4 regions of the Bradyrhizobium sp. WSM1417 genome follow, and region 1 is predicted to be linked to each of the others. Evidence: predicted binding sites of a transcription regulator. Region 1 holds the regulator's gene; each other region holds the start of a gene.
What was found. Region 1 encodes LexA, which represses DNA repair genes until DNA is damaged. Its sites were predicted from a motif close to TGTTCNNNNTGTGTTCNG; they were not measured.
Positions count from the first base shown of each region.

Region 2: a site for LexA is predicted at 5,107-5,124, ahead of BRA1417_RS0115410 (DUF3072 domain-containing protein). Genes of this name have one in related genera too.
Region 3: a site for LexA is predicted at 2,185-2,202, ahead of BRA1417_RS0101525 (ATP-dependent Clp protease adaptor ClpS). Genes of this name have one in related genera too.
Region 4: a site for LexA is predicted at 2,536-2,553, ahead of BRA1417_RS0117440 (putative DNA modification/repair radical SAM protein). Genes of this name have one in related genera too.

Region 1 is NZ_KI911783.1:5,153,622-5,161,335, reverse strand. It holds gene BRA1417_RS0125115 (glutamine--tRNA ligase/YqeY domain fusion protein) at 1-553, shown strand, start outside; gene BRA1417_RS0125110 (nuclear transport factor 2 family protein) at 573-959, shown strand; gene BRA1417_RS0125105 (DUF2171 domain-containing protein) at 1,045-1,278, shown strand; partial or broken gene BRA1417_RS40815 (ComEC/Rec2 family competence protein) at 1,374-3,651, shown strand; gene BRA1417_RS0125095 (hypothetical protein) at 3,790-4,224, opposite strand; gene lexA (transcriptional repressor LexA) at 4,683-5,384, opposite strand; gene glp (gephyrin-like molybdotransferase Glp) at 5,560-6,771, opposite strand; gene BRA1417_RS0125080 (hypothetical protein) at 6,998-7,189, opposite strand; gene BRA1417_RS0125075 (HAD family phosphatase) at 7,360-7,714, opposite strand, start outside.
Region 2 is NZ_KI911783.1:3,188,812-3,196,525, forward strand. It holds gene rpe (ribulose-phosphate 3-epimerase) at 1-684, shown strand, start outside; gene BRA1417_RS0115385 (hypothetical protein) at 912-1,124, shown strand; partial or broken gene BRA1417_RS40530 (universal stress protein) at 1,240-2,075, opposite strand; gene BRA1417_RS0115395 (Do family serine endopeptidase) at 2,284-3,819, shown strand; gene BRA1417_RS0115400 (hypothetical protein) at 4,085-4,447, shown strand; gene BRA1417_RS0115405 (DUF6496 domain-containing protein) at 4,454-4,771, opposite strand; gene BRA1417_RS0115410 (DUF3072 domain-containing protein) at 4,858-5,070, opposite strand; gene BRA1417_RS0115415 (hypothetical protein) at 5,186-5,407, shown strand; gene BRA1417_RS42820 (hypothetical protein) at 5,424-5,633, shown strand; gene BRA1417_RS0115425 (hypothetical protein) at 5,732-5,980, opposite strand; gene BRA1417_RS0115430 (hypothetical protein) at 6,077-6,334, opposite strand; gene BRA1417_RS0115435 (hypothetical protein) at 6,473-6,694, shown strand; gene BRA1417_RS0115440 (HWE histidine kinase domain-containing protein) at 6,691-7,714, opposite strand, start outside.
Region 3 is NZ_KI911783.1:290,962-298,675, forward strand. It holds gene BRA1417_RS0101510 (methyl-accepting chemotaxis protein) at 1-682, opposite strand, end outside; gene BRA1417_RS0101515 (enoyl-CoA hydratase) at 808-1,578, opposite strand; gene BRA1417_RS0101520 (MarR family winged helix-turn-helix transcriptional regulator) at 1,575-2,024, opposite strand; gene BRA1417_RS0101525 (ATP-dependent Clp protease adaptor ClpS) at 2,236-3,954, shown strand; gene BRA1417_RS0101530 (tannase/feruloyl esterase family alpha/beta hydrolase) at 4,116-5,777, opposite strand; gene serA (phosphoglycerate dehydrogenase) at 5,855-7,099, opposite strand; gene BRA1417_RS0101540 (rhodanese-like domain-containing protein) at 7,416-7,714, opposite strand, start outside.
Region 4 is NZ_KI911783.1:3,634,060-3,641,773, forward strand. It holds gene BRA1417_RS0117435 (UdgX family uracil-DNA binding protein) at 1-1,220, opposite strand, end outside; gene BRA1417_RS0117440 (putative DNA modification/repair radical SAM protein) at 1,220-2,455, opposite strand; gene BRA1417_RS0117445 (ImuA family protein) at 2,617-3,405, shown strand; gene BRA1417_RS0117450 (DNA polymerase Y family protein) at 3,302-4,894, shown strand; gene BRA1417_RS0117455 (error-prone DNA polymerase) at 4,891-7,714, shown strand, end outside.

The sequences.
Region 1 (7,714 bases):
TCCTAGCGCCGGCACGCGCAAGATCACGTTCGGCCGCGAGCTCTATATCGAGCGCGACGACTTCATGGAGAACCCGCCGAAAAAGTTCTTCCGTCTGTCGCCGGGCAACGAGGTGCGGCTGCGCTACGCCTATTTCGTCAAGTGCAGCGGCGTGATCAAGAACGATGCCGGCGAAGTGGTGGAGCTGCGTTGCACCTACGATCCCGCGACCAAGGGCGGCAACGCGCCCGACGGCCGCAAGGTCAAGGCCACCATGCACTGGCTGTCGGCGGCAACGTCAGTGCCTGCGGAAATCCGCATCTACAATCAGCTGTTTGCCAACCCGAGCCCGGACGCCTCGAACTTCGCCGCCGACCTCAATCCGCAGTCGCTGGAAATTCTCGCTGATGCCCGGATCGAAGCATCGGTCGCCGAGAGCAATTCGACAGAGCCGATGCAGTTCGAGCGCCAGGGCTATTTCGTGCGCGACAAGGACTCGACGCCCGGCAAGCCGGTATTTTCCAGGACCATCGGTCTGCGCGACTCGTTCGCGAAGGAAGTTGCGAAGGGCTGAAAAGGGCTGCGAGACCACAATGGGCGACGAAGCCGACGCGATCGTTTCCGCCATCATCGCCAAATGGCGCGCTGGCTTCGCCAGGCTCGATGCGGCCGCGCTGTCGTCGCTTTATGCGAAGAATACGTTCTTCTTCGGCTCGAACCCAAAGCTCTACCGGGGCAGGGACGGCGTCGCAGACTATTTCAACGGCCTGCCGCGCTGGCGCAAACCGAGCGCGGTGTTTTCGGAGGTGAAGGCGGCGCAGTCAGGTCCTGACCTCATCAACATGGCCGCAACCATCTCATTCGATCTCGCCGGCGAACGTCCGGATTTTTCGGTCAAGATGAGCTGGGTCATCATGCGCGAGGACGGCGACTGGAAGATCGTCAATCACCATGCTTCGTCGCAGGCGCCGCTGATCTGACCGGCGGGGCACACGGCTTCGTCATTCTCGCGAGAGAACGAACGTGCGCCTCACGCGTTGGGCTGGGTCCAACAAGGAACCCCCCATGCAGAACATCGCAGAGCATATGGAAGTCATCGGCGCCGACGGCGTCCACATCGGCACCGTCGACAAGGTCGAAGGCAATCGCATCAAGCTGACCAAGAAGGACAGCGGCGAGGGCAGCCACAAGGGGCATCATCACTTCATCGACAAGGGCCTCGTCGCCGACATCGAGGGCAACAAGGTCCGGCTGTCGGCCAAGGCGGATGTCGCCGTGACGATGGAAGAGGAAAAGTAGCGGTCGCGCCCTTCCGTTCCTGATCCGTACCGCTATCCGCCCGCCTGCACGTTCCGGTAGCTTCTGGCTTCGTTGCGTATCATCGAGTGCAGGGAATGGCGGAGCCGGGCCGGCCGGTACGGTCGCAAGGGATCGCGGGCACGTGGCCCGTGGGCCGCCCCGCGTCTGCGGGCGGCCTTGCGCCTGCAGGTCTCGACCTCTGGACATCGCTGGCCGAGACCCTGCGCGCGTGGCTACGCGCCGAGGCTGGCGCCGGGCGGCTGTTGCCGTGGGTGCCCGTCGCGTTTGGCTGCGGCATCGCGCTTTATTTCTCCGCCGATCATGAGCCGGTGCTGTGGGTCGTTGCCGCGACCGCCGTCGCACTCCTGCTCGGCGCGGCTGTGCTGCGGCGGAGCCGGCTGTTCGCCCCGGCCATCATGATCGCGGCGGTCGCGGCCGGCTTTGCCGTCGCGACCTGGAAGACGGCGCGCATCGCCCACCCGGTGCTGGCGCGGCGCTCTATTCGGTGTCGTTGTCGGGTTTCGTCGAGGCCCGCGACATCCGCGAGCGCACCGACCGTTTCGTGCTGCGCGTCACCGCGATGGAGGCGCAACGCAGCGACGTCAGGCTCGAGCGCGTGCGCCTGTCGGTCCGCAAGGGCACCGCGCCGGAGGTCGGTAGCTTCGTCCAGTTGAAGGCGCGGCTGATGCCGCCGCTCGCGCCGGTGCGGCCCGGCAGCTACGACTTTTCACGTGACATGTTCTTCCAGGGCATCGGCGCCTCCGGCTTCGCGATGGGCGCCATCACGGTGGCGCCGCCGCCTGAGACCGCCGGCTTGCGGCTGCGTTACGCGGCCTTCATGCAAGGACTGCGCGATGCGATCGATGCCCGCATCCGCGCGACGCTCGACGGCGACAATCGGGCGATCGCGACCGCGCTGCTCACCGGGCGGCGCGATGCGATCACCACGCCCGTCAACGATGCGATGTTCATCTCCGGCCTCGGCCACGTGCTCTCGATCTCCGGTTATCACATGGCCGTCGTGGCCGGTGTCGTGTTCTTCGCGGTGCGCGCGCTGCTCGCTCTGATCCCGGGACTTGCGGCAGGGTTCGCCATCAAGAAATGGTCGGCGGCCGCGGCGCTGGTCGCTGCTGCGTTCTACCTGCTGCTGTCGGGCGCGGAGGTCGCCACGCAAAGGTCGTTCTTCATGACGGCGGTGGTGCTGATCGCGGTGATGGTCGATCGCCGGGCCATTACCTTCCGCACGCTTGCTGTCGCCGCAATGATCGTGCTGGCGGTCGCGCCGGAAGCGCTGGTGCATCCGAGTTTTCAGATGTCTTTTGCGGCAACGCTCGGGCTCGTCGCCTTGGTGCAGATCGGCATGCCCAATTTGTTTGCCTCGCCGGACCATTCGGCGACCGCTCGCATTGCGATGTGGGGTGGCCGCGAGATCGCGATGCTGTTCATGGCCTCGCTGATTGCGGGACTTGCGACCACGCCCTACGCCGCTTTCCATTTCCACCGTGTCACGCCGTTCGGCGTGCTTGCCAATCTTGGCGCGATGCCGGTGGTCTCGGCGCTGGTGATGCCGGCGGGATTGTTGGGGCTGCTTGCTGCGCCGTTCGGGCTGGACAGCGTGTTCTGGTGGCTGATGGGGATCGGTATCGACTGGATGGTCGCGGTCTCGCGCTGGGTCGCGGCATTGCCGGGCGCCGTCGGTCGCATCCCGGCGTTCGGGATCGCGCCGCTGATCGCGGCGAGCCTGGGAATCGTCGTGCTGGGCTTGTTGCGCACGCCGCTGCGCTGGTCCGGCGCCCTGGTGCTGCTGGCAGCGATCCTCTGGGCACTGTCGGCGCGGCAGCCCGACATCCTGATTGCCGGGGATGGCGCGAGCGTCGCGGTGCGGGGCAGGGACGGATATCTGCACCTGATCAGGACGAACAAGGAGAGCTTTCTGCTCAAGGAATGGCTCGCTGCCGACGCCGATCCGCGCGATGCAGGCAGAGCCTCGCTGGCCGATGGCGTGTCCTGTGACGAATCCGGCTGCGTGACGCCACTGGCCGACGGGAGACTGGTCGCGCTGGCACTGCGCGTCGACGCTCTCGCGGACGATTGCAGTCGGGCCGCGCTGGTGGTGACGACACGCCCCGCGCCACCCGATTGCGCGGCGATGGTGGTCGATCGGCAACGGCTCGCCAGCCAGAGTGCGCTGGCGCTGACGCAGCGTGGTGACGGGTTTGTGGTTCAGGCGGTGAGGGCGAGAGGCACGAGCCGCCCCTGGTTGCCGGCCGGCGCGGGCGAGGGTGATTTCGACGGCAGCCTTGCGCCGAAGGCAACCGCGCCCGCATCAAGGACGCAACGCCGGCGGAGACGGACTTGCAGGCCGACGATTGATCGGACGGTGCCGAGAGATGCAGTGGGTTAGTGCATCCGCTCGGATTTCGCTGGCGCAAACCACGCCATCTCGCCGGCCGCGGCCGGCGATGGCGATTCAATCCTGACCTCCGACCTTGCAGCCGGAGGGCGGCTCTGTCAGCCGATCGGCAGGTGCGTGACGGTCGGCTGCCTGTCGGCGATGATCTGCGCCTTGTGCTCGCGCTCGGTGACCGGCTGGGTCACAGGCAATTGCAGCACGGTCGCACGCTGGCCTTCGACGAGCTGCGTCACCAGCACGTATTTGCCGTCGGGAAATTCGATCGCGTCGTGATGGCGGTCGGGAACGTGCGGATCGATCTTGCCGAACTTGCCCACGCGGGAATTGATGGTGCGCGTCCAGATCCAGCGATTGTCGTAGCGGACGTCGTCGGCGAAGGCGAGCTCCGTTCCCGGCAGCAGGCAAACGGCAACAGACGGATCGGCTGCGGAGGCGAAGCCGCGCGTCGAGGTGCCGCGGAAGCTTGTCGTGACGATCGTCTCGCCGACTTCGGCGGGGCGCGACGCGACGGCATGCAGGCTGTAGTCACACATCGGGTGCTCCTCATGCTGGGATAGCAACCCGCGTCTCTCAATCGAGGCGCAGGCCTCTATCAGAGTTGAAGCACGAACGCTCTGCTTGGTTGTGGGCAAATCTGCGGCTGGTTTCCGCGAGCCGCGATCACATTATCTTTCCCGAACTCAATAGGAACAAAGCTCGCTACGATGCATTTGGGAGGCGCGTACGCGAATACTGCAACGGTCGCTCGATCGCATTCGGCCCGTGCGAATTTAATCGCTGGCCGCTGTTTCCGCGAATACGCGAGCCGCGAAGCGGTGCTGTTTCCTGGGCGTCGCGAGGAGCCAGCGCCGGACGAAGGGCCGGATAGTCTGTGCAGAACCAGAAAGACTATCCAGCCGGAGCGGACGATGATCCGCTCTATCTCTGACCGGCGATAGCCGGCATGAAGTACTTCCCGTATGAAGCACTCCTGTATCAAGTACTCCCGGTATCAGTACTTCCGGTAAAGCCCGATCAGCTTGCCCTGAATCTTCACCCGGTTGGGCGGCAGGATGCGGACCTCATAGGCTGCGTTGGCGGGCTCGAGCGCGATCGAGGCGCCGCGGCGGCGGAAGCGCTTCAGCGTCGCTTCCTCGTCGTCGATCAGCGCCACCACGATGTCGCCGGTATCGGCGCTCTCGTTGCGCTGGATCAGCGCCATGTCGCCGTCGAGGATGCCGGCCTCGACCATGGAATCACCGCGCACTTCGAGCGCGTAATGTTCTCCGGAGCCGAGCATGTCAGGCGGTACGCTGATCGTATGGCTGCGGGTCTGCAACGCCTCGATCGGCGTGCCGGCCGCGATGCGGCCCATCACCGGCACCGCGACGGGACGTTCGCCCTCGTCCGCGGAAAGGCTGGAGCTCGCACGCACCTTGCCGAGATTGCCCTCGATGACGCTCGGCGTGAAGCCGCGGCGGCTGCCAGCGGCTGCCTGGAGCTCCGGCAGCTTGATGACTTCAATTGCACGGGCGCGGTTGGGCAGGCGTCGGATGAAGCCACGCTCCTCGAGCGCCGTGATCAGGCGATGGATGCCCGACTTCGAGCGCAGGTCGAGCGCATCCTTCATCTCGTCGAAGGAGGGCGGCACGCCGCTTTCCTTCAGACGTTCACTGATGAACCGCAGAAGCTCGTATTGTTTGCGCGTTAACATCTCGACCAAAGTCCCCCGGTTGATGTCGTCCGATTCCGAGACGCTGAATTCGGCAATAAGCCGCTACATGCTCGAAACAAATCATGAACGGACACTATATGTTCGATACATGTTCCGCAACTGCTTAATTTACCGTGAACGGAGCAAAGTTGGCGGAACGCGCTTGGCCGGGCGCTCAGACGGGGAGTCGCAACACTTCGCAAGCCGCGCCGGTCTCGGCCTTCGGCGCGAACGGTGCGCGCACGAGAAGTACCTGTGCTGCAGCGAGATTCGCAAGCAGCGAAGAGTCCTGATGATCGACGGGAAGAACGATGCGTGTGCCGTCGTCACGCTCGTCCAGATGCGCGCGCAGATAGTCCTCGCGCTGGTCGTTGGCGCCGATTTCGCGGCCGAGCACGGCGCGTTCACGGCGATGGTGAATCACTGAACGGCCCGACAGGGCGCGAATCAGCGGCACCATGAACAGGAAAGCGCAGACGTAGGACGACACGGGATTGCCCGGCAGGCCGATCACACCCATTGCGCCGAGCCGCCCGTGCATCATCGGCTTGCCTGGCCGCATTGCGATCTTCCAGAACGCCATTGCGATGCCTTCGTCCCGCAGTGCCTGCTGGACCAGATCGTGGTCGCCGACCGATGCGCCGCCGGTCGTGATCAGGATGTCGGCGCCGCTCTCACGGGCGCGGCGGATGCCGGCGGTGGTCGCTTCCAGCGTGTCGGCGGCAATCCCGAGGTCGATGGTCTCGGCGCCCTCGCTGCGGGCGAGCGCGTGCAGGGCGTAGCCGTTGGAATAGACGATCTGGCCGTGGCCGGGGGTGGTGCCCGGCATCACCAGCTCGTCGCCGGTGGCGAGAATGGCGACCTTCGGACGCCTGAAAACGGCAAGGTGCGGATGGTTCATCCCGGCGGCGAGCGCGAGGTCGCGCTCGGTGAGACGACTTCCCTTGCGCAGGAGCACGTCGCCCTCGCGGAAATCGACGCCGGCGGGACGGATGTGCCGTCCGGCGATCGCGGCTTCCTTGATCGTGATGCGCTTGCCGGCGGCGACCGTGTCCTCCTGGATCACGACGGCGTCCGCGCCACCGGGAACGACGCCGCCGGTGAAGATCCGCACGGCCTCGCCGGCGCCGACCGTCCCCGCGAACGGTCGGCCCGCCGCGACTTCGCCGATGACGGTGAGCTCCGAATCGATCGTCGCGGCATCGGCCGCGCGCACCGCGTAGCCGTCCATCGCCGACATCGCCTGCGGCGGCTGCGTGCGCCTAGCCGCGACGTCACGCGCGAGCACGCGATGGTAGGCCTCGTCGAGGGAAATCATTTCTTCCGGCAGCGGCTCTGCACCCGCCAGCACCGCGGCGAGCGCGTCGGAAACCGGCATCAAGGCCACGGCGAAAACTCCTGCTCGGCACGTTCGGGCGAATGTTCCGCACGTCTTCTAGCCGAGCGCGGGCGCAGAGGCAAAAACGGCTGAGCGCGCGCAGTCATCCCGCCGCTTCACATAGTTCCGGAAGGCAGGATTACGCGCGTCGTGGCATGATCCGAAGAGCCCGACAGATCGGCAGGAGACTGGTCATGGAAGGGCGAGAACGACGAGCGCCCCGGGCCTGGATCGATCAGCTCCCTGGCTGCCCGGGAGTTACGTCGGGCGCCTTGGGTCCCTGATCCTTATCGGGCAGCGGATCGGCCTGGGATTTCAGGTCGGCGGCCTTGCTCACAAGCTTGGCGGAAAGGTCCGAATCTGAAGTTGTCCTCGCGAATTCAAGAAGAAGAGAGGCCTGCTTGGTGAGGTAGGTTTTGCCCAGCACGATGATGCATCCGTCCGTAGAAGTCCCAACGGACTCTAAGAGTCCGGAAGGCGGTATTCCGTTCCGGGAACTCTGTATAAAAATGCACAAAGTGATTGGGTTCCTCAATTTTTTTCAAAATTGTTCCCGTTGGGCCGTGCCTCCAAGGGTTTCGCGACGACGCCTCGTCGTCAGATGCCCAATGCCTTCAATGCGTTCCCGACGTCACGTGGCGAGGTCACATGCACCGCCGTCAAGCCGCGCGCGCGCGCTCCCTCGATATTTTCGGCAAGATCGTCGAAGAACACGATGCGCCGGGCGGGTACACCGATCGCCCCAACGACGTGGTCGAAGGCCTCCGCATCCGGTTTGCGCAGGCCAATGCTGGACGACAAATACAGCTCGCGGAAATGGCCGAGGAGGTCGGCATATTCCCGCGAGAAATGGTCCACGTGCGGCCGGTTGGTATTGGAGAAAGCGTAGAGCGGCATCTGCTTCGCTGCCCGCGGCAGCAGCTCGGCGACGTCAGGCATTTCGCCGGCGAAG
Region 2 (7,714 bases), 2.0 Mb from region 1:
CTCGGCGAGGAGATCGTGGCGATCGACGCTGCGGGCGCCGACTGGATTCATTGCGATGTCATGGACGGGCATTTCGTTCCGAACATCAGTTATGGCGCGGACTTCATCAAGGCGATCCGGCCGCTGACGAAGAAAATATTCGACGTGCATCTCATGATCGCGCCGGCCGATCCCTATCTCGAGGCGTTCGCGAAGGCCGGCGCGGATGTCATCACGGTGCATGCCGAAGCCGGTCCGCACCTTGATCGCTCGCTCCAGGCTATCCGTGCGCTCGGCAAGAAAGCCGGCGTCAGCCTGTGTCCCGCCACTCCCGAAAGCGCGATCGAGTATGTGCTCGATCGTCTCGATCTCGTCCTGGTGATGACGGTCAATCCGGGTTTTGGCGGCCAGTCCTTCCTCGAGTCCCAGCTCGAGAAGATCGGGCGTATTCGAAGCATGATCGGCGACCGGCCCATCCGGCTCGAGGTTGACGGCGGCATCACGCGCGACAATGCCGCGGCCGTGGCCGCCGCGGGCGCCGATACGCTGGTGGCGGGTTCCGCCGTGTTTCGCGGCAGGAGCAGCGCGGACTACGCCGGCAACATTGCGGCCATCCGCACTGCCGCGGAAGCCGGCAGGGTTCCGAAGCTGCAACATAGTTCGGCGCAGGCGATGCGAGCCGGCGGGCCCGCGTTCATCCGGTAGGCTACGCAAGACAGGCAAACGAGCCAGTACCGGAATGGCTGTGCCAGGGCCTGCCCCTTTCCACCGGACATATTGAAGCCGCGCCGATTGGAACTTTCGCCCGAACACGCGTTTGCCTAGAAACAAGCGCGTCAAACGCGCGGCGGGCGCAGCAAATCTTTTGCATAGCCGCCATCGCCCTGACGCAAATAAGGGCAATAAGCTCTGTGAATGCGAGGGAGGGTCTGATGGATAACGTACGTCGCTACCGCGCGCTAGCGTCCCTCTGTCGTCAGCAGGCCGCCTACCGGCCGCTCCAGAGCTGGGAACTGCTCGGCCAGGCCGAACATTTCGAATATCTCGCCGAAGTCGAGCTCAAGGCGCATTTCGACGCGTGCAATGCGCAACAAGACGAGGACGGCGTCGAGGTCACGGCGTGGGAGAGACCCGCTGCGGCGTGACGGTCGAACTCGTTCGAAGATGACCTGAACTTGCCGGTTCCGGCACCGCTCAAGGACGCGGTTGTCAGCCCGAACGACAAGGCTTGTGACCGGCCCGACCTGGATCGTCCCTCGATTAATGCGACATCAGCGTCGGGACGGTCATGGCTTCCAGCATGGCGCGGGTGACGCCGCCGAGGAACCGTTCCTGCAATCGCGAATGGCCGTAGCCGCCCATGACCAGAAGATCGAGGCTCTCATCGGCTGCCAACGACAGCATGGTCGGCTGAATGTCAGAGCGCGCCGCCGACAGGTTGACCGTGCGGGTCAACAGTCCGCGCCGGCCGAGATGCCTTGCCAGATTGCGGGTCGAGACCTCGTCGGGAACCGTATCTGTTTCGTTGATCGCGATGATCACGATCTCCTCGGCGCGGGCCAGGAACGGTGCAGCGTCGCGCATCGCGCGCGCGGCGAGGCGGCTGCCATCCCAGCAGATGCGATTCGTTTCGCCTTGAATGCTCCATGGAAGGTGTAGGGCAGGAAAAGCACCGGCCCACCCGCCTGGAACAGGATCTCACGGGGCACATCGTTGTCGAGTGAGCCTTGCGCCGGATCCGGCTGGAGCACGATGCTGAGATCGTGCAGCCGCGCCATCTCGCCGAGCAAGCCGACCGCCTCCCCCGGCATCGTTCCGAGCGGGTGGCATGTGTAGGAAATGCCGGCGTTCATCGCTTCGCTCTTGAACACCGCGAGCGCCGCCTCGGCCCGCTCCACTGCGCTTTCGCGCTCCATCTCGAACACCGCCGCCACCGCAGCGCCGCCCTCCATGACGTAGGCCGCGCTGGTTGCCACATATCCAACCGCGACTGCATCGAGATGGGCGTTGAGGCCCGCTGCGAGTGAGATCGAGCCATCGATCACCGGGCGCATCGGGCGCTCGGTGGGGATGTGGACGAGAATGTCTTTGTACATGACGCGCCTCCGATGGACATCATCCGGTGACCGCAGTCTTTCACGGTGCGCAGGGCCCGCGTTGAGCTGCATCAAACGTGCAGCCTCGAGTTTTGGACCTTCGCCGGCCCGGCTACTTTGCCAAGATTTAACCGCGCGGACGGGACGCTGTAAGGTGGCGACCACCATGTTGGGTGCAAGGCGACTTACCCAACATGGACATATCGACATGAGCGATCGCGTCAATTCCGACACCACAACGCCCCGCAAGATCCTGAGACCGCGCCGGCTCGCGCTGCTCGGCACCGTGGCCGCGCTTGGGCTGGCCGTGCTGGCGACTGCCCCCGGCTCTTCGCCGTTCAGCGCGAACTCCTTCATTGCGCCCGCCCAGGCCGCGGAGACCGCTGCGACACCGCCGGGCTTCGGCGACCTCGTCAGCAAGGTCAAACCTGCCGTGATCTCGGTGCGGGTCAGGATCGACCAGGACAACGATAAGAGCGCGATGCTGCAACAGAACCGGATGGATTCGGACGAGGCATCGCCGTTCGACCAGTTCTCGCGGCAATTCGGCTTCCGCGGCCCTGGCATGGAAGGCATGCCGCGCCAGCACCGCCAGATGATCACGGGTGAGGGCTCCGGCTTCTTCATCTCCGCCGACGGCTACGCCGTGACCAACAACCACGTCGTCGATCACGCCGAGTCCGTGCAAGTGACGATGGACGACGGCACGATCTACAGCGCGAAAGTGGTCGGCACCGATCCGAAAACGGATCTCGCGCTGATCAAGGTCGAAGGCAAGAAGGATTTTCCGTTCGTCAAATTCTCCGACCAGAAGCCGCGCATCGGCGACTGGGTGGTCGCGGTCGGCAATCCCTTCGGCCTCGGCGGCACCGTGACCGCCGGCATCGTCTCGGCCAGCGGCCGCGACATCGGCAACGGTCCCTATGATGACTTCATCCAGATCGACGCGCCGATCAACAAGGGCAATTCCGGCGGCCCGGCCTTCGACATGAACGGCAACGTGATCGGCGTGAACACTGCGATCTTCTCGCCCTCCGGCGGCTCGGTCGGCATCGGCTTCGACATTCCGGCCTCGACCGCAAAGCTCGTCGTCGCACAGTTGAAGGACAAGGGCGCGGTCACTCGCGGCTGGCTCGGCGTGCAGGTGCAGCCGGTGACATCGGATATCGCCGACAGCCTCGGCCTCAAGGAGGCGCGCGGCGCGATCGTCGACAATCCGCAGGATGGCAGCCCGGCGGCGAAGGCGGGCATCGAGGCGGGCGACGTCATCACCGCCGTCAACGGCACTGCGATCAAGGATTCCCGCGATCTCGCCCGCACCATCGCCACCCTGGCGCCAGGCACGTCCGTGAAGCTCGACGTCGTCCACAAGGGCGACAGCAAGACGGTGACATTGGCGCTCGGCGAGTTGCCGAACGAGCGGCAGGCAAGAGCCGACGAGGGCAAGTCGCAGCCAGATGCCGGCATGCCGCCGCGTCTCGGACTCAGCCTGGCTCCGGCCGGGGACATCCAGGGCGCCGGCCAGAAGGGCGTCGTCGTCACTGAAGTCGATCCGCAAGGGCCGGCCGCGCAACGCGGCATCCAGACCGGCGACGTCATCCTCAATGTCGGCGGCAAGGCCGTCGCCAATATCGGCGATGTCCGTTCGGAGCTGGCGCAGGCGAAATCGTCCGGCAAGCGCAGCGTGCTGCTGCAGGTCAGAAGCGCACAGGCGACCCGGTTCGTCGCGGTGCCGCTCGCATAAGTCGAACGTCGATCGGCGCAAGTCCAAAAAGGCGGCCCAAGGGCCGCCTTTCCTGTTCGCCTTCCGGATTCCGGATGCCCGCCGATAACATTCTCGTTAACGGCAGGGAGGATGACCCGGTTCGTCCGAAAAAGCCGTGTTCGCTCATCACAATTGCGGATCTCGTATGGACTCGGCGGCAATGAAGCCGCCGACGATTGCAAGCGTGGAACTTCGAACTTGTCGCCGCTGAGCCGGCCGGCAATTCGTATTGATCGGTGCCGACATGGATCGATTGAAGCTCTCGCTAAGGACTGCGCTGCTCGTGGCGCCATTCGTGCTGTGGGGTGGAAACGCTCTCGGGCGTGACGATGGCCGCTACGCGGACTCTCCCCTCAAGCCATGGTTCGATGGCCTGCGCAGCCATCTCGGTCCGTGCTGCTCGGATGCAGATGGGTTTGCCGTCGCCGATCCCGATTGGGACTCGCACAATGGACATTATCGCGTGCGGCTCGACGGCGAGTGGGTCGAGGTGCCGGACGAAGCCGTGATCACCGAGCCGAACCGGGCCGGCCGCACCATGGTGTGGCCGGTGAAGACCGCGTTCGGCGTTTCGATTCGCTGCTTCATGCCGGGCAGCATGATCTGACGGAGGTCAGCGCGACCGTTTGGAGGATTTGCGCTTCGACCTTTTCTTCGAACTCTTCTTCGAAGTCTTCTTGGATGTTTTCCGAGATGTCTTCTTTGAGGTCTTCTTGGACGTCTTCCGCTTTGCGGCTTTCTTCGGGACCTTCTTGCCCTTCTTGCGCGCTTTCGACAGGCCGATCGCGATTGCCTGCTTGCGGCTCTTCACGCGTCCGCCTCGACCGCCCGGTCCGCTTTTGGCGGTACCCTTCTTGTAGCGCTTCATCTCACTTTCGACATCGCTGCCGGAGCTGCGCGAGTAGCGGCGCTTCTTTGCCTTGCGTGCCATGCATGTTCTCCCTTGGCCTGGGAAAACAATCCGAGACAGGCATGGTTCCGAAAGCGCGCATGCACGTCCCGGATACGCGGCTTAGTCTAGAACGAATCCGCCAGCTCGATCTCGGCTTCCAGCACCTGAATGCGCCGCGCTGCCTCGCTGGAGGACAGATCCCGCGCATATTGCGCGGGTTGATACGCCTCTTCGCTCAGCCGTTTCAGCCGGAGGCCCTGCGCCCGCGTCATCTGCTCGGTGAGGAAAGTCTTGGCGGTGAGGAAAGTCTTGGCGTCGTATTTACGCTGAACCTGCATGTCGCTTCTCCCTTCTGAAATTGTGACTTGACTATATGTTCTTATTTTGTTCTAACAAGTCATGGACAACAGAATTAATGAAATTCGACGTAAAATCAGCGCCTTGAGGCTGGAAATGGCCGATATCGAGGTGTCCGTCCGCGAACTCGTCGACCGCGAGCACGATTGCACAGAGAAGGCGCTGGCGCAGATGGATCTGCGCCGGAAAATCAATCTGCTGATCGGCGAATGGAAAGCTGCGGGTGGCGGCGATGTCCTGCCGAATGTCCGCGACAGGATGCGTCTTCGCTCAGCGAAGACATCAGGTAGTCCTCTGCGCGTGATCGCGCGCCCCTGAGAGCTGGGAGCGCACGGTGGAGGAAGACCCGGATGCATACCGGATTCTAAAGCTGCGCGCCGAGATTCTCGAACTGGGCTCTGCGATCCGGCAGTTGCAACGCGAGGGGCTCGACGACGCCGCGGCCCAGCTCTTGATCGCGCGCAAGCGCGCACGACTCGATCATCTGGTGAGAGCTGATCCCACCGGCGTTCATCCTGACATCCTGGGCAGCCATCGTAGCTGAAGCGTGCGCGCAACGCGACCCGAGAAAAAGTTCGTTCGAACACCATAAGCAAAAAGGCCCCGCGATCGCGGGGCCTCTATGAGTTGGACGAACAAAACCTACTTGGTGTTGCTCATGCCGCTCTTGTTGTTCGTCATGGTGCCGCCTTGGTCGGAGCCGGGGCCGGAGCCGCCCTGACCGGAGGGATCAGCACCCTTGGAGGGCTTGGTGTTGGCGCCCGTGGTGGTCTGCGACGACGACATCGAGGATCCGTGTTTTGCCTTGTGCGACTTGGCCTGCACGGCGAACGGTGCGGCGGCGAGGCCGGTGGCCAACATCACGGCAAGAGCGAGCTTTGTGGTCTTCATGTGCGGGAACTCCCTGAGTTGAATTGACGCAGGCAGCCAACTGCCATTCGTCGCAGGAGTTCCGAACAAAGGAAGTTCCGGTAAAGGACGCATCCTTCAAGATTGCTTGTCCTCTGCGAGGATGAATACGACGCCGGTCAATGTCGCGCCGATCGCGAACGTCGTCACGAATGTGAGAGCGAAAACGACTACGGCCTGGCTTCCGCCGTGACTTAGCAAATTGGCGACGCCTGGATTGGACAGCACGAGCACGAGGCTGAAAGCGAGCCCGAGGGCTGCGCCCATCATGGCGTGCGTCATCAGCTTGATGAGCCCGCTGGGAGAGATCAGGTCCGACGACTTCTTCGCGCGCATGGAACTCTATCCCAATCTCGCATGCAACGCCTGCGTCACGCGCCGGTTCCACCCGCATGAAGGAATTGTCATCCTGCGCTTCATCCGACGTTCATGCCGGGTGGGCAAGAATGACCACGCAACACGGGAACATTCGATATGGGTAAGGTGGTCTTTCTCTATCGCTCTCTGGCTTATCGTAACGCCGCTGCGGACATCCTCCGCAAGGCCCGCAAGCTGCCCCGCGGCGCGGAGCGAAGCGCGGCGTGCCGCTATGCCAAGGCTCTGCGCGATCTCGCCCAAACGGAAGCCTGGCTTGAAGGACGGGTCGCGCGCGAGCTGCAAACGACGCAGCCCAGGAAGAGTGCGGCCTCCGGTTAACCGGACGCGCGCTGCAATTCGGCGGAGCTGGCGGCTTCGAAGTTGCCGGGCGCGGTCGTCGCGGCAGTCTTGCGGACCAACGGCACCTCGAGCCGGCACAACAGACCCTCGGCGCGCCAATCGAAACGCGCCTGCCCGCCGAGCTGGGACTCGACGCTCGCAAGCAGGCTCCGCGTACCAAACCCGCGGGATTTCGGCGTCATGACGAGCGGGCCGCCGGACTCCTCCCAAGTCAGCGTGAGCAGCTCGTCCTCGACCTGCCAGCCGATCGCGAGCCGTCCCGTCCGCGTCGAGAGCGCGCCATACTTCGCCGAGTTGGTGAAAAGCTCATGCAGCGCCAGCGCCAGCGTCTGGGCGGTTGCCGGCAGCAACTGAACTTCGGATCCCGCCAATTTGATCTGGCCGCCGAGGGAATAGGGCGCAAGCTCCTCGTCGATCAGCTTCGAGAGTTCGGCGCCCTGCCAGCTCGATAGCGACAGGATCGTGTGCACGCGCGCCAGTGCATTGATGCGCCCCTCGACGGCGCTGACATAGGCTTTCACCTCGTCGGCGCGGGTGAGGCGCACGATCGATTGCGCCAGCGCCAGCGCATTCTTGGCGCGATGATCGACTTCCCGCGCCAGGAGAGTCTGCCGTTCCTCGGCGCGCTTGCGTTCGGTGATGTCCACCGTCACGCCGCTGACGCGCATGACCCGACCGCTATCGTCAACCGTGGCGGCGGCCGTGCCGACACACCAGCGCACATCGCCGTCGGGCCGCACGATGCGGAACTCCGTTTCATAGGAGCGTGTGCCCTTGTTGAATTCGGCGATCGCCTTGCGCAACTGATCGACGTCATCCGGATGCAACAGCGCCTGAACGTTGGCCGGATTCACCTCGAAGCTGTCCGGGCCAACACCAAAGATGCGGTATTGCCCCTCGTCCCACATCCAGTCGCCGGTGACCCAGTCCCAGTCCCACGAACCCATCTTGCCGGCGGCGATCGCCATGCTGCGCCGCTCTTCGCTCTCGCGGAGCTTT
Region 3 (7,714 bases), 4.9 Mb from region 1:
AGGTGATCGTGCCATCCCATTGCGCCACCGACCGCTTCTGAGCGTCGTCGAGCGGCTTGCTGCTGTTGACGTTCGAGCGAAGCGACGAACAATGGATTCCATAGCGGTCGCGCACCTGCCAGGCGAAGCGCCGGACCTGGATCATGCGGGCGATGAAGGGGTCGTCCATCCAGGCACGGTTCGACACCGCGGTGGAGGCGAAGTTGGCTGTTTCGATCACCTTGGTGACGGCATCATACCAGGAGTTGGTCCGCTCGATCTTGCGCTCGGCGCGGGGGCGCTTGGCTTCGTCGTAGAACAGCTGGAATTGCGGCGTGGCGGCGCTCCAGCCCTGCTTCAATGTGCCAGCGAGTTCGTCGCGGCGGGCGAAGTCGACGGTGGCGAGCGCGGCGCCGATGGCGTCATAGCCGCCCTGCTCGGCCTTCTCCGCCGCCTCGAGTTTTGCCCGGGGGTCGTCCTCACCGAGGATCGCGCTCTGCGCATCGCCGCGATTGTTGCGCAGCGCCAGCACCCCATGGAAGATCGCCTTGTCGGCGGCGGCAAGCCGCGCGGTCTCGAGGCTGTCGCTATAGCGGCCGAACGCCCCAACCATCTGGATCGCCGTGGAGGCCAGCGCACCCGCGGCCAGCAGGGCCATCAAGGTCAGGAGGAGCGAACTTACCGATTTCTTAAACATTGCCATGGTGTCGGGGGCCTGGGTCGGGGGCCTATTTCGAGCGCCACCTTGCCCCGGGACATGCCAATGTTCCGTTAAGTTTAATGGAATTGCCGCGAGTACCCCCGACGAGGCTCGGTGCACCCCCCATGTCACGCAACCTTGGTGAAATCCGGCGGGCGGCGCTCCGCGAACGCCGTGAAGGCCTCGCGCGCCTCCGCGGTGCGCAGGCGCAGTCCGAACTGCTCGCCCTCGGCATTCATCTGCGCGACCAGCGCCTCGCCATTGCGCATCAGCTTCTTGGTGGCGGTGAGCGCGCCGGCCGGCTGACGGGCAAGACGCTGCGCCAGCGCAAGCGCTTCGGCATCGAGCTTGTCGAGCGGCACCACGCGGTTGGCGAGCCCCCATTCCAGCGCGGATTTGGCCGGCACCGTCTCGCCCAGCGCGAACATCTCGTAGGCCCGCGCGTAGCCGATGCGCGCCGGCATCAGCAGGCTGGAGGCGGCTTCCGGCACGAGCGCAAGGCTGACGAAGGGCGTCGACAATTGCGCGTTGTCGGCAAGCACGACGAGGTCGCAATGCAGCAGCATCGTGGTGCCGACGCCGACGGCGCGGCCCTGCACCGCCGCAACCAGGGGCCGGGTGCAGCGCGCCAGCGACTGGATGAAGCGCACGACGTTGCGGCTGCCTTCCGACTTGCCCGCTGCGACCGCGGCGAATTCGCCGACGTCGTTGCCGGCAGTGAACATGTCGCCTTCGCCGCGGATCAGGATCACGCGGGCCGACGCATCGGACTCGGCGGATTCGATGGCGTCGGCAAGCTTGCCGTACATCGCATCCGTCAGCGCGTTCTTCTTGTCGGGGCGCGCCAGCGTGAGCGTGAGAATTCCGCCGTTGTTCTCGATCCGGACTTGGTCAGTCATTCGTTCGCTCCTCTTGGAAATTTATCCTGAATGCTCGTCAGCCAGCGCGCGACGATGTCGATCTCCGCGCCGGTAAATCCTTCCGTCAATGCCGCATTGACCTTTGCTGCGCTGGCCTTCGCCTGCGCCAGCGCCGTTCGCCCCTTCGGCGTCAGCCAGACGCGCCAGGCGCGACCATCCTCGTGATCCGCGCGCCGCTCGACCAGTTTAGCCGCCGCCGTACGGTCGACCAGCCCCGAGATGCCGGCCGGCCCCATGTCGAGCGCCGCGCCGGCCTCGCCCATCAGGACGCCGTCATGCTTGCCGAGGATGAACAGGAGTCCTGCCTGCGCCGGCGTGACCTCGCTCGAAGGCTGCGCCGCCATCCAGCGCTGCAAGCGCCGCTGCGCAACGCTCAGCAGGTAGATCAGCCGATGATGCCCCGCGCCGGCCTCCTTATTTCGCATGCGAAATAGATAGTCGAAGCGGTTCAGATTGTCAAAGAGCGGCGACTAGGTCGATGTGCCGCGGCAGTCGTCGAGGAACAGGGCCGAACCAGCGGCACCAGGGCCTCAGCCACCAATCGCAATTAGTCGCCTCCGCCCGCTTGACGGTCGCGTCCTTTTGTGTTCCCTATTCGTTCTATTCAATCATAGATTGTCCCGGAGACTTTTCGTGATGAACAGTATGCGTGGCGAGAACCAGCCGACCCAGCTCGTAATTCATAATTACGATGATACGCCGGACCAATTCGTGATGGATCTGCTTCGGCAGGTCTTCGGCAAATCAGACCGTGAAGCGACCGCGCTGATCACTCAGATCGAGCAGAAGGAAAAGGCGTTTTGCGGACCTTACCCTCAATCCGTCGCCGAAGCCCTTTTCAAATCTGCGCAACAATCCATCGGCCTGGCTGGCCATCAACTGCAGGTCACGCTTGAGGCGGTCAAGACTCCTTGCGAACTCTGTGGCAAGCCTGAGGGACAGATGGACGTGCGTATCGGCGACCGCACGGTCTGGCTGTGCAGCGACTGCATGCGTGCGGCGGATGAACCCTCGAACGAACAAGAGGAAGATTTCGACTTTGCTTGCGACGTTCTCGATTGGCACCTTGCCAGCACCGCGCGCAGCAAACTCGTGACCACGATCCGCCAATTTTCCGGCCACATGCGGGTCGATCTCCAGGCCGCAGTCGACCGGCTCTTCGGCAAGGCCATCCGGCTGGTGGGACTGAACGAGGAGCAGCGCTACGAAACGTTGTCGATTCCACGACTGCTCAAGGAGGGCCGCTATGCGATCGCGATTGCCCCGCTGCAATATTCCGACGTCGATGTAGGCGAGAAGAGCCCGGTCAAGTGTCTGGATAACGGACTATGGCTGTGTGAGCAGGATCATCTCCGCTATGCGGTTTTGCTCTGCGCACACCGCGAATACAGTCGCGAGCCCGGAATTCGGATCGAGATCCTGGTGCCTTCAGGTTCCGCAGGCGCGGCTCTGGTCCAGCAATGCTTCAATGAATTGGAAGAAGCCGTACAGGCTGCGCGGACCTATCGCGGCAAGATCCTGTCGCTCGATGCCGACTCCGACTATCGCGGTCGCTCGCGCGGCATCACGGTGCATCGCTTGCCGCAGGTCGCGCGCGACGAGGTGATTCTGCCGGAGCAGACGCTGCGGCTGCTCGATCGCAACGTTCTGACCTTCGTCAATACCCGAGACCAATTGCGCCGGCTGGGTCAATCGACACGCAAAGGCATCTTGCTGTACGGGCCGCCGGGCACTGGCAAGACCCACACGATCCGCTATCTCGCAACGCATTTGCCCGGGCATACGACGCTGATCATCACGGCCGAGCAGATCGGTCTGCTCGGCGCCTATATGAGCCTGGCACGGCTGCTCCAGCCGTCGATGGTGGTGATCGAGGATGTCGATCTCATCGCCCGCGACCGCGATGACATGGGGCCGTGCGAGGAATCCATGCTGAACAAGCTGCTCAACGAGATGGACGGACTGAAGGAAGATGCCGACATCCTGTTCGTCCTGACCACCAACCGGCCGGAGGACCTCGAAGGAGCTCTCGCGGGTCGCCCCGGCCGCATCGATCAAGCCATCGAAGTGCCGCTGCCCGACGAGACCGGCCGCGGCAAGCTGGTCCGGCTCTACGGCAGGGGATTGCCGCTCGAGGGGGCGGTGATCGCGGAGGCTGCCCGACGGAGCGAGGGCACCAGTTGCGCCTTCATCAAGGAGCTGATGCGGCGGCTGGCGCAAGGAAGCATCGCACGGGACGGCGGCAACACCGTGATCTCCGCCGATATCGACGAAGCCCTTGACGACATGCTGTTCTCCGGCGGCCGGCTCAACGCGCAGCTGCTCGGCGGCGCGCAGGCAATGGCGACGGGGTGAGCGGTGCGTCTCTCCCTCGCCCCGCTTGCGGGGAGAGGGTCGGGGTGAGGGGGAGTCTCCACGGGGACGGTGGGAGTTGGATTCGCGGAGAGTCCCCTCACCCGGAATTCAAGCGTTGCTTGAATTCCGACCTCTCCCCGCAAGCGGGGCGAGGTAAGAACTCACGGCGCGCAGGTAAAACTCGACGCCTCCGTCACCGAACCGCTCTTGTAGTGCGGCCAGGCCGGCCAGCGGCACAGCGGCAGCCCGCGAAGCGTCGCGAACGACGGCGCCTCGACCTTCTGCTCGGTAACTTCCAGATCGCCGGGCGCCTTGCCCTTTTCGACCCAGTCGACCAGCGCGCTCAGCATGTCGACATTGGCCGGCGCGCCGGAGCCGACATGGTCGACCCCGGGCGCGGTGTAGAGCCGCGCGAATTCGGCCGTCTCGGCCTTGCCGAGCTTGCGTTCGACGTTCTCGAAATAACGGATGCCGGCATAGGGGCTCTGCGCGTAGTCCGCCATATGTTCGAGCATGATCAGCCGGCCGCCGCGGGCGCGGAAGCGGCTGAGGTCGGGGTCGGTGGAATCCATCAGGCTGGAGACCTCGAGCAGCCGCGCCTTGTGCTGTTCGGGCTTATACGTCGTCACGTCGAGCTTGGGATCGCGCGCGAACACGTACTGGATACCGCCGGCGCCGTAGATCCAGGCGATGCCGTTATTGGGCGCGGGCGGCTGCGCGGGAGGCGCCGTGCCGAGCCACCACGCGACCCAGCCGCCGGTCGGGCCAACCGCCGGCGTGTCCTCGCCCGACACGCCCCAGCCCGGATAATCATCGAGACCGTTGGCGAGCGGGAACGGGAATTTGTAGGTCGCATGCAGGGTCTCGACCGCCTTGATCTGTGCGTCGGTGAGGCACTGATCGCCCGTCTTGCCGCTCGCGCAACGCAGCGTCTCCGCCTTGAACGCCGACTTGCAGGATACCGGATCCTGCACCAGCGCGTCGTCGGAGCCATCGGCCTTGTCGCAAGCGGCCCGCACGGCATCGCCCACGAGCTTCACCTGGGCTGGATTGATCCAGCCGTCACCCATGGTCGCGAGACCCGAGCGGGTGCCGGCATGCTGCAGGCCGACCCAATTGATGACGGGCACGCGGGCAAAGATGCCGTCGAAATCATCGGGATAGCGTTGTGCCATGGTGAGGCCTTCGCGGCCGCCCTCGGACGACCCCATGAAATACATCTTCTCAGGCCTCTTGCCGTAAGCGCGCTGCATCAGCGCGACGGCCGCATCGCGCACCTTCTTGTAGGCGCGATGGGCGAAATTCTCGAAGGCTTCGTCGTTGAGCGCGAACAGCTGCGGCGGTTCGCCCGGCTTGGACTCGTGACCGGAATCGGTGCCGTAGGTGACGAAGCCGCGCGCGAGCGGCGACGGCTTGTCGAAGGGATAGGCCGGCGGCAGCGCCAGGCCCGTGATCAGCACGCCGTTGAATCCGCCGCCGCCATATTGCAGTGAGCGGCCGTTCCATTCGACGGGCAAATTGACCTGAAATTTGATCGGCGGCGCCTTGGGATCGGTGGGATCGATATGGCCGAGCACCTTGCAGAAGCCGGGATTGGCGGGCGTGACGCGCCCCGACGGCGTCGGGCCGCGCTCGGCGACGGCCAATTGCGACGGCGCCAGCAACGTCGCCGAATCGATCTTCACAGCGTCAGTGCTGCCGACCAAGCCCTTGCAGACGGCGTCCGCATCCTCAGGCAGCGTCGCCGCTGAAGCGGAGCTCCCGCCCAGCGCGCCCGCTGCGCCCACCAGCAATACACACAGTTTCGCACGCACCTGCGCCATCGTCTCCCCCTGAGTTTCTGTTCGTTCTGCCGGCAGGCCGCATTCAAGGCGCCCTGCGGCCGGTCGTCAATGCAGTGCTAGTGCTCAAACACCAGCCGCGCGCCGACGGTGCCCTCTAGGCTGCGGATCTGCTGGAGCAGCGCGCCTGAATCCTGGCCGCCGAGGTCGGCGTCGAGCACGACGTAACCGAGGTCGCCGGAGGTCTCCAGATATTGCGCGGCGATGTTGATGTCGCGCTGGAGAAAGACCTCGTTCAACCGGCGCAGCATGCCGGGCACGTTGCGATGGACGTGGCTGAAGCGCGCGCCGGAGGGACGCAGATGCAGCTGCACCTCCGGGAAATTCACCGCCCCCGTGGTCGAGCCGGTGATGAAAAAATCGACCAGCTTGCGCGCGACCTCGCCACCAATGCGCTCCTGCGCCTCCTCGGTCGAGCCGCCGATATGCGGAGTGAGGATGACGTTGCCGAGGCCCTGCACCGGGCTCTTGAAACGGTCCGAATTCGAGGACGGCTCGACCGGAAACACGTCAATGGCGGCGCCCGCGAGATGGCCGTCGCGCAGAGCTTCCGCCAGCGCGTCGAGATTGACGACGGTGCCGCGGCTGTTGTTGATCAGGAGGGAGCCGGGTTTCATCGCCCGCAACTCCTTCTCGCCGATCATCCCAGCGGTCTCCGGCGTCTCGGGCACGTGCAGGCTGACGACGTCGCTCTGCGCCAGCAGCTCTTCCAGCTTCTCGACCGGCTCGGTGTTGCCGTGGCGGAGCTTGTCGGTGCGATCGAAATAGATCACGCGCATGCCGATCGCCTCGGCCAGGGTCGAGAGCTGCGAGCCGATATTGCCGTAGCCGATGATGCCGAGGGTGCGGCCGCGCACCTCGCGGCTGCCGGTCGCGGACTTGTCCCAGCCGCCCTCATGGGCCGACACCGAGCGCGGGAAGATGCGCCGCAGCAGCATCACGATCTCGCCGATCACGAGCTCGGCGACGCTGCGCGTGTTGGAGAACGGCGCGTTGAACACCGGAATGCCGCGCTTGCGCGCCGCCAGCAGATCGACCTGGTTGGTGCCGACGCTGAAGCAGCCGACGGCGAGAAGCTGGTCGGCCGCTTCCAGCACCTGATCGGTGATCTGGGTGCGCGAGCGGATGCCGAGCAACGACACGCCCTTGAGCGCCCGCCGCAAATCCTCGCCGTCCAGCGCCTTGGTCAGGCGCTCGACATTGGTGAAACCCGCCGTTCTGAACAGGTCCACGGCGCTGTCGTTGACGCCTTCAAGCAGCAGCGCCTTCGCGCTCCGCTCAGGGCTTTGGCCTGGGACTGACATGAAATCTCCGTGGGTCACAGCTTCGCCGCAGCTCATAGACCGCGGGGGATGCGCAGCACAATAGGGTCTGGATACGGGGAGAAGATGGCGGGGGAGGAAGCTGGGGAACAGAGCTGCCGACTCCGATGTCGTCCTGGCGAAAGCCAGGACCCATTACCCCAGGAAGTAGTTGCGTACGACGCTGACCGCCACGCGTCTTCGCCAAACCCCGCCCCGGGGTAATGGGTCCTGGATCAGCGCTCCGCTTCGCTGCGCTTGTCCAGGACGACGAAAGAATTTGCCGTGGGTCGCAGGGACGACCCATTGGGAGTAGCCATCAGATGACGTAAAACCCGTGCGTGCCGTCGCGTCGGAGCTGTTCGACCAGGCCATATTCCCAGTCGAGATAGGCCTGCATTGCGCGCTCGTCGACGCCGGTGCCTTCATAGGGGCGGCGGTAACGGTGCGCGGGGTCGGGCTTGGGCAGGACGTGCGGCGCGCCGATTTCGAGCGCGCCGTCGTAGCCGCCTTCCCGCACATAGACCTCCCAACCCATCTGCGCGAGCCAGGACGCCGTCATATCGGCGCGGACGCCCTTGTCGTCGGTCAGCGCGATGCGCGCGCCGCGCACCGGTG
Region 4 (7,714 bases), 1.5 Mb from region 1:
CCCATCGCGACGATGAGATCGGGCTGGATGACGGAGACCTCCCGCTCGTACCACTGCCGGCAGGCCTTTATCTCCGGCGTATTCGGCTTCTGATGCAGGCGGATCTTGCCGCGCGGCACGAATTTGAAGTGTTTTACCGCGTTGGTGACATAGACCTTCTTGCGGTCGACGCCGGCCTCTTGCAGTGCCTTGTCGAGCATCTGGCCGGCCGGACCGACAAAGGGATGGCCCGCGAGGTCTTCCTTGTCGCCGGGCTGTTCGCCGACCAGCATGACGTTGGCGGACTTCGGGCCCTCGCCGAACACGGTCTGGGTGGCGTCCTTGTAGAGATGGCAGGCACGGCAGTGGGCGGCCTCCTCGCGGAGCGCTTCGAGATCGTCGGTGGCAAGCTTGCGTTTCATCGGAGCCTCCGGCCGCCTTTGAGGCTTGTGCGGATCGGTTGCGGCATTGGCGATCATGGCGCCGGTCATGCGTTCGGCGTCCTCGATCAGGGGCTTAATGATCGAAGCCTCGGGCAGGTTCCTCCAATATTTCTTCGGCATCTCGGCCTGCATCGCCTTCACCTTCAGGCGGGCCGGATTGAAGATGCTGGCATAGTAGCGTCGCCAGGTTTCCTCCAGCCGGTCTTCGCTCGGCGCCTCGCTCTTGCTGACGCCCGACGTGAACGAGAGCGCGTGGCCATCCCAATGCGCGCACAAATCGGGCGTCAGAATCGACCAAGGCATGTCGGCAAAGCGCTTGGCGAAGAACGGTGCGGCGAGCTCGACGATGTGATGCTCCGGCTCGAACCAGGCGACGTAGTGTGCTTCGCGTTCCCTGCCGATCTCGCGGAAGCGCACGAAGGCATGCATCTTGTGCTCGTCGCGGTAGACCGCCTTTGCCATGGCCATGACTTGCGCGACATCGGCATCGGTCGCGACCTCAATGATGTCGTGATTGTCCTTCAGCCGAAACAGCAGGCGATAGAGGATCGCAAAACGCTCGGGATCGCGATGCAGGATCGCGGCCTTGGCGAGCTCGACGAATTTTGCTGGCACGTTGAAGGTGCCATCGCCACCCTCCGGCAGCGGAGACGGCGAGGGCGTCGCGAACAGCTCCGCTTCGCCGCCCTGCACGGCCCAGGTGACATCGGCCGGTTTCATTTGGTGAAGCACGAGGCTACGCGCGGCTTTACGCCAGCCGTCGAAATCGGTTTCGTTCTCGAGGATGATGTATTGCATCAGAAGCCAAATCCCAGTTGTGTTGCCTTCGGCTTGAACCGTTCGATCAGCCGTGCCTCGTCGAGGCGATGCGGCGGGGGCCGGTGATCGCTCAGCACGATGAACGGCAGCGCCTTGGTGCGGGGCACATGCAGCCGCGCGAGATCGGCGACGCGGATCGTGGTCGTGCGGCGCGCCGCGATGATGCGCTCGACCGCCTTGGTGCCGAAGCCCGGAACGCGCAACAATTCCTCGCGGCTGGCGTGGTTGACGTCGAGTGGGAAGCGGTCGCGGTGACGCAGCGCCCAGGCGAGTTTTGGATCGATGTCGAGCGGCAGCATCGCACTGTCGTCGACGATCTCGCCGACGTCGAAACCGTAGAACCGCATCAGCCAGTCGGCCTGGTAGAGTCGGTGCTCGCGCAGCAAGGGCGGCGCGCGCAGAGGCAGCGCGCGGCTGGCATCGGGGATCGGGCTGAACGCGGAATAATAGACGCGCCTCAGCCTGTATGAACCGTAGAGATTGGCGCTGGTGTGGAGGATGGTGTGGTCGGAGGCCGCGTCGGCGCCGACGATCATCTGCGTGCTTTGGCCGGCCGGCGCGAAGCGCTGCGGCTTGGCTTTCGTGTTCGCGTTGCGGCTTTCCTCGGCCTCGTCGAGCTTCAGCCGCAGCCGGCCCATGGTGCGGCGGATCGCGCGCACGTCCTTCTCGGGCGCGAATTGCTGCAGGCTCGTCTCCTGCGGCATCTCGATGTTGATGGAGAGACGGTCGGCATATTTGCCGGCCTCGGAAATCAATGCATCGTCGGCCTCGGGGATCGTCTTGAGATGGATGTAACCGCGGAAGTGATGCTCCTCGCGCAGTTTGCGCGCGACGCTCACCACCTGCTCCATGGTGTAGTCGGGGTTGCGGATGATGCCGGAGGAGAGAAACAGTCCTTCGATGTAATTGCGCCGGTAGAAGTCGAGCGTCAGCTTGACGACTTCGTCGATGGTGAAGCGGGCACGCGGCACGTTGGAGGAGGCCCGGTTGACGCAATAGAGGCAGTCGTAATTGCAGGCGTTGGTCAGCAGCACCTTGAGCAGCGAGATGCAGCGGCCGTCCGGCGCGTAGGAATGGCAAATGCCCATGCCGGGCGCGGTCGATCCCATGCCCTTGCCGTCGCTGGAATCCCGTCTCTCGGTGCCGCTGGAGGCGCAGGACGCGTCGTACTTGGCGGCATCCGCCAGAATCTCCAGCTTGCGTTGCACGTCCATATTGGAATCCCTTTGATTCAGCTCATGAATCCCAAGGCCCGCCAATTCGATTGACTCCCGGGGCGTCGTTAGCTTTATATTAGAACATATCATGAACAAACGAGCTAGCCGCTGGTTCTCTTTTTGAGAGCCACCGGCAATCACCTTGAGGAGCGGCGTATATGAGCGGCGCACGAACAAGCGCGCTTGCAGCCTTGCGCGGCCAGATCGAGCGCATCGAGACGGCGGAGGTCGTGCATCATCGCGACCGTGTCGCGCTCGGCCACCGCGAGGCCGACAGTGCGCTGAAGGGCGGGCTCGCGCGCGCGGCAATCCACGAGGTGTTTTGTGAAGGACGTCAGGGCGCGGCCGCGACCGGCTTTGTCACCGGACTTGCGGGGCGCGTGACGGCGCGCAAACCGCTGCTGTGGGTGCGGCAGGATTTTTCGGAAATTGAAACCGGCGCGCTGTCGATGAGCGGGCTCGCCGAGATCGGTCTCGATCCGCGCCGCATGGTGATGGTGCGCGCCGCCGACGTGGAGAGCGCGTTGCGCACGTCGGCCGATGCGCTCGCCTGCGACGCGCTGGGTGCGGTCGTGCTCGAGCTCTGGGGTGAGACCAGGCAGTTCGATCTTGTGGCGAGCCGCAAGCTGACATTGGCTGCGCAATCTTCCGGTGTCACCGGTTTGCTGCTGCGGATGGCCGCGCAACCTTTGCCCTCGACCGCCGAGACCCGATGGATGCTTCGCGCGGCGCATTCGCCGCCGGGCGCGATGTGGAGCGCCTGGGGCGCGCCGCGCTTCGATGCCGAGCTCCTGCGCAATCGTCATGGCCCGTGCGGCCGGTGGATCATGGAATGGAAATGTGATGAGTGCCAGTTCTCTGAATCGTCGGCGTATCCTCAGCCTGTGGCTGCCGCGCCTGCCCATCGATCGGATCCAGCGGTTCTTCGGCAACGTCGGACTGCATGAAAATAATGCGCCCAGCATCGTCGTTGCCAAGGATAGCAACGCGCTGGTGATCCATGCGCTGGACGAGGCGGCCGAGCGCCTCGGTCTGCATATCGGCCAGCCCCTGGCCAATGCCCGGGCGATGTGTCCAGATCTCAAGGTGTTCGACGCCGATGCCGTGGCCGATGCCAAGACGATCGGCGACATCGCCGACTGGTGCGACCGCTTCACGCCGCTGGTGGCGCTCGATCCGCCGCACGGGCTGTTCCTCGACATCACCGGCTGCGCGCATCTGTTCGGCGGCGAAGCTGCGCTGTTGCAAACCCTTGTCCGTGCCCTCGATCGCCAGGGCTTTGCCGTCAGTGCGGCGATCGCCGGCACCTCGGTCTGCGCGCGCACGCTGACGCGGCAATCTTCAGGGACCATCGTCGCCGATGGCGGGGAGGCGGCGGCAATCAGCCGGTTTCCGGTGTCCGCGCTTGGTGCGGGTGAGGCCATCAGCACCGGCCTGCGCCGCGCCGGCCTGAAGACCATCGGCGATGTCGCCTCGCGCACGCCGAGCGAAATCACGGCGCGGTTCGGTGCACGGTTCTCCACGCTGCTCGCGCATGCGCTGGGGCAGGGCGACGCGCCGATCAATCCACGAAAGCCGCCGCCCGATTACATCGTGGAGAAACGCTTTGCCGAGCCGATCGCGACCGACACCATGATCGCGATGACGCTGTCGCGTCTGGCGGATACGTTGATTGCGTCCATGGAGAAGCAGGGCAAGGGCGCGCGACGGCTGGAGGCTACCTTCTTCCGTACCGACGGCGCAGTGCGTGCGATCATGGTCGAGACCGGACGTCCCGTGACGCGGAGCGCGGTCGTCGACCGGCTGTTCCGCGAGCGCCTCGATGCCCTCGCCGATCCCCTTGATCCGGGCTTCGGCTTCGACATGGTGCGGCTGTCGGCAAGCCGTACCGAGATCGTGGTGCAGGAGCAGCGCGATCTCGACGCCCATGTCCACGACAATGACGAGCTGGCCGCGCTGATCGACCGCATCGCCGCGCGCATCGGCGGAAAGCGCGTCGTCGTGCACCTGCCTGAGGATACCCATATCCCCGAATGTGCGGTGCTGGCGGCGCCTGCGCAGCATCATCTCGCCGTGGCGATGCAGGCCGAATGGCCCGCGCGCACTGAAAGTGAGCCGCCGCTGCGTCCCTTGCGATTGTTCGACAAGCCTGAGCCGATCAATGTGCCGTTTGCGACCGTGCCCGACGGCCCGCCGCATCAATTCACCTGGCGCCGCGCGCAGCATGCGGTGGTGCGGGTGGAAGGCCCCGAGCGCATCGCCATGGAATGGTGGCGGCAGGACGGCAAGCAACTGACGCGGGACTATTTCCGCATCGAGGATGCCGAGGGCCTGCGCTTCTGGATCTTTCGCGACGGTCTTTACGAGGGGGAGTGCTTCGACGGCGACGGCAAGCCCGTTCCTCCCGGTTGGTATGTGCACGGTCTCTTCGCATGAACACGCCCACTTATGCCGAGATCGGCATCACCACGAATTTCTCCTTCCTGCGCGGCGGTTCGGACCCGCGCGCCTATGTGCACCAGGCCAGCATCCTCGGCATTCCCGTGATCGGCATTGCCGATCACAACACGCTCGCCGGTGTGGTGCGCGCCTGGAAGGAACTCGACAATGACGAGGTGCTGCACAAGCCGAAGCTTTTGATTGGCACCCGCATCGTCTTCATCGACGGCACGCCGGATATCCTGGTCTATCCGCGTGACCGCGCCGCCTATGGCCGGCTGTGCCAGCTTCTCACCCGGGGCAAGCGCGGCGACGGTATCACGCGGATCGCGAAGGGCGAGTGCCATCTCACCTTCGCCGATCTCCTTGCGTTTTCCGAAGGCCAGCTCCTGATCCTGACGCTGCCGCATCGCTTCGATGCGGCGCAAGCGCAGGACATCCTCGCCAAGCTGAAGGCAAGTCGCGCCGAGGGCGTGTGGCTGGCGGCGAGCCTGATCTATCGCGGCGACGACCGCCGTCGCCTCGCGCAGCTCGATGATCTCGCCGCAAAAGCAAAAGTGCCGCTGCTTGCGACCAACGAGGTGCTCTATCACCACCCCGCGCGCCGTCCCCTCCAGGACGTTCTGACCTGCATCCGGGAGAAAACCACGATCGAGGCGGTCGGCCGGAAGCTGGAAGCCAATGCTGAGCGATTTCTGAAGACGCCCAGGGAGATGGCGCGGCTGTTCCGCGATTTCCCTGAGGCTATCGCGGAGACCATGCGCTTTGCGGACAAGATCACCTTCTCGCTCGACCAGCTCAAATACCAGTATCCGGACGAGCCGGTGCCGCGGGGCAAGACCGCGCAGGGGCATCTGGAGGATCTGACCTGGGCCGGTGTCGACAAATATTTCGGCGGCAAGATCGACGACAAGCTGCGCGCCACCCTGAAGAAAGAACTCGCGTTGATCGCCGATCTGAAATACGCGCATTACTTCCTCACCGTGCACGACATCGTGCATTACGCCCGCAGCCAGAACATTTTGTGCCAGGGGCGGGGATCGGCGGCGAATTCGGCGGTCTGCTACGTGCTCGGCATCACCTCGGTCGACCCGACCAAGGTCGATCTGCTGTTCGAGCGCTTCATCTCCAAGGAGCGGCTGGAGCCGCCCGACATCGACGTCGATTTCGAGCATTCGCGGCGCGAGGAGGTGATGCAATATGTCTATCGCCGTTACGGCCGCCATCGCGCGGCGATCATCGCCACCGTCATTCATTATCGCCCGCGCAGCGCCATCCGCGACGTCGGCAAGGCGCTGGGCCTGACCGAAGACGTCACCGCGGCCCTCGCCGACACCGTCTGGGGAAGCTGGGGCAAGGGCCTCAACGACATGCAGGTCAGACAGGCCGGCCTCGATCCGCAAAATTCCATGATCAACCTCGCGGTCGAGCTCGCGACCGAGCTGATCGAATTCCCCCGTCATCTGTCCCAGCATGTCGGCGGCTATGTGCTCACGCAAGACCGGCTCGACACCTATGTGCCGATCGGCAACGCCGCGATGGACGATCGCACCTTCATCGAATGGGACAAGGACGATGTCGACGCGCTCAGCATGATGAAGGTCGACGTGCTCGCGCTGGGCATGCTGACCTGCATCCGCAAGTGTTTTGATCTGATCGAGCAGCACAAGGGCGAAAGCTGGATGCTGGCGAGCGTCCCGCAGGATGATTCCAAAGTCTACGACATGCTGTGCGACGGGGAGTCGCTCGGCGTGTTCCAGGTCGAGAGCCGCGCGCAGATGAACATGCTGCCGCGGCTGAGGCCACGGACCTTCTACGATCTCGTCATCGAAGTCGCGATCGTGCGGCCGGGACCGATCCAGGGCGACATGGTGCATCCCTATTTGCGGCGGCGGAACGGCTTGGAAAAAGTGAACTATCCATCGCCGTCATCGGAGCATGGCGACAAGGACGAGCTTTACAGAGTGCTGCACAAGACGCTCGGCGTGCCCTTGTTCCAGGAGCAGGCGATGCGGATCGCGATCGAGGCCGCGAAGTTCACGCCGGAGGAAGCCAACGGCCTGCGCCGTGCGATGGCAACGTTCCGCAATGTCGGCACCATCGGCAAGTTCGAAGACAAGATGATCGGCAACATGATCGCACGCGGTTATGCGCCGGATTTTGCCAGAAATTGTTTCGAACAGATCAAGGGTTTTGGCAGCTACGGTTTTCCGGAGAGCCATGCTGCAAGCTTCGCGCAGCTTGTCTATATCTCCTCATGGCTGAAGCATTATCACCCTGATGCATTCTGCTGCGGCCTCCTGAACTCGCAGCCGATGGGCTTTTACGCCCCGGCGCAGATCGTCAGCGACGCTCGCAAGAACGGCGTCGAAGTACGCGATATCGATGTGTCCTACAGCTTTGCGCAGAACACGCTGGAAGAAGGAAGTGGCAAATACTGCGCCGTGCGCCTGGGCTTCCGCCAGATCGACGGTTTTCATTGGCTCGACGAGGATGAGGAAAGGCTGAAAAGAGGCGCGCCTCGGAATGAGTATGCGGAGAGAGCGCCCGACTGGGCCGACCGCATCGTCGCCGCCCGCAACCGCCGGCCCTTCACCTCTCTGGAAGACTTCGCCCGCGACACCGGACTGCCCAAGCGCGCGCTGATCCTGCTCGCCGATGCCGACGCGTTCCGCTCGCTCGGGCTCGACCGCCGCGAGGCGCTGTGGCAGGTGCGGCGCCTGCCCGACGATGTGCCGCTGCCGCTGTTCGAGGTGGCCACCGCACGCGAGCAGCCGGACGAGCACGCCAGGCCGTTGCCGGTGATGCCGCGGGCCG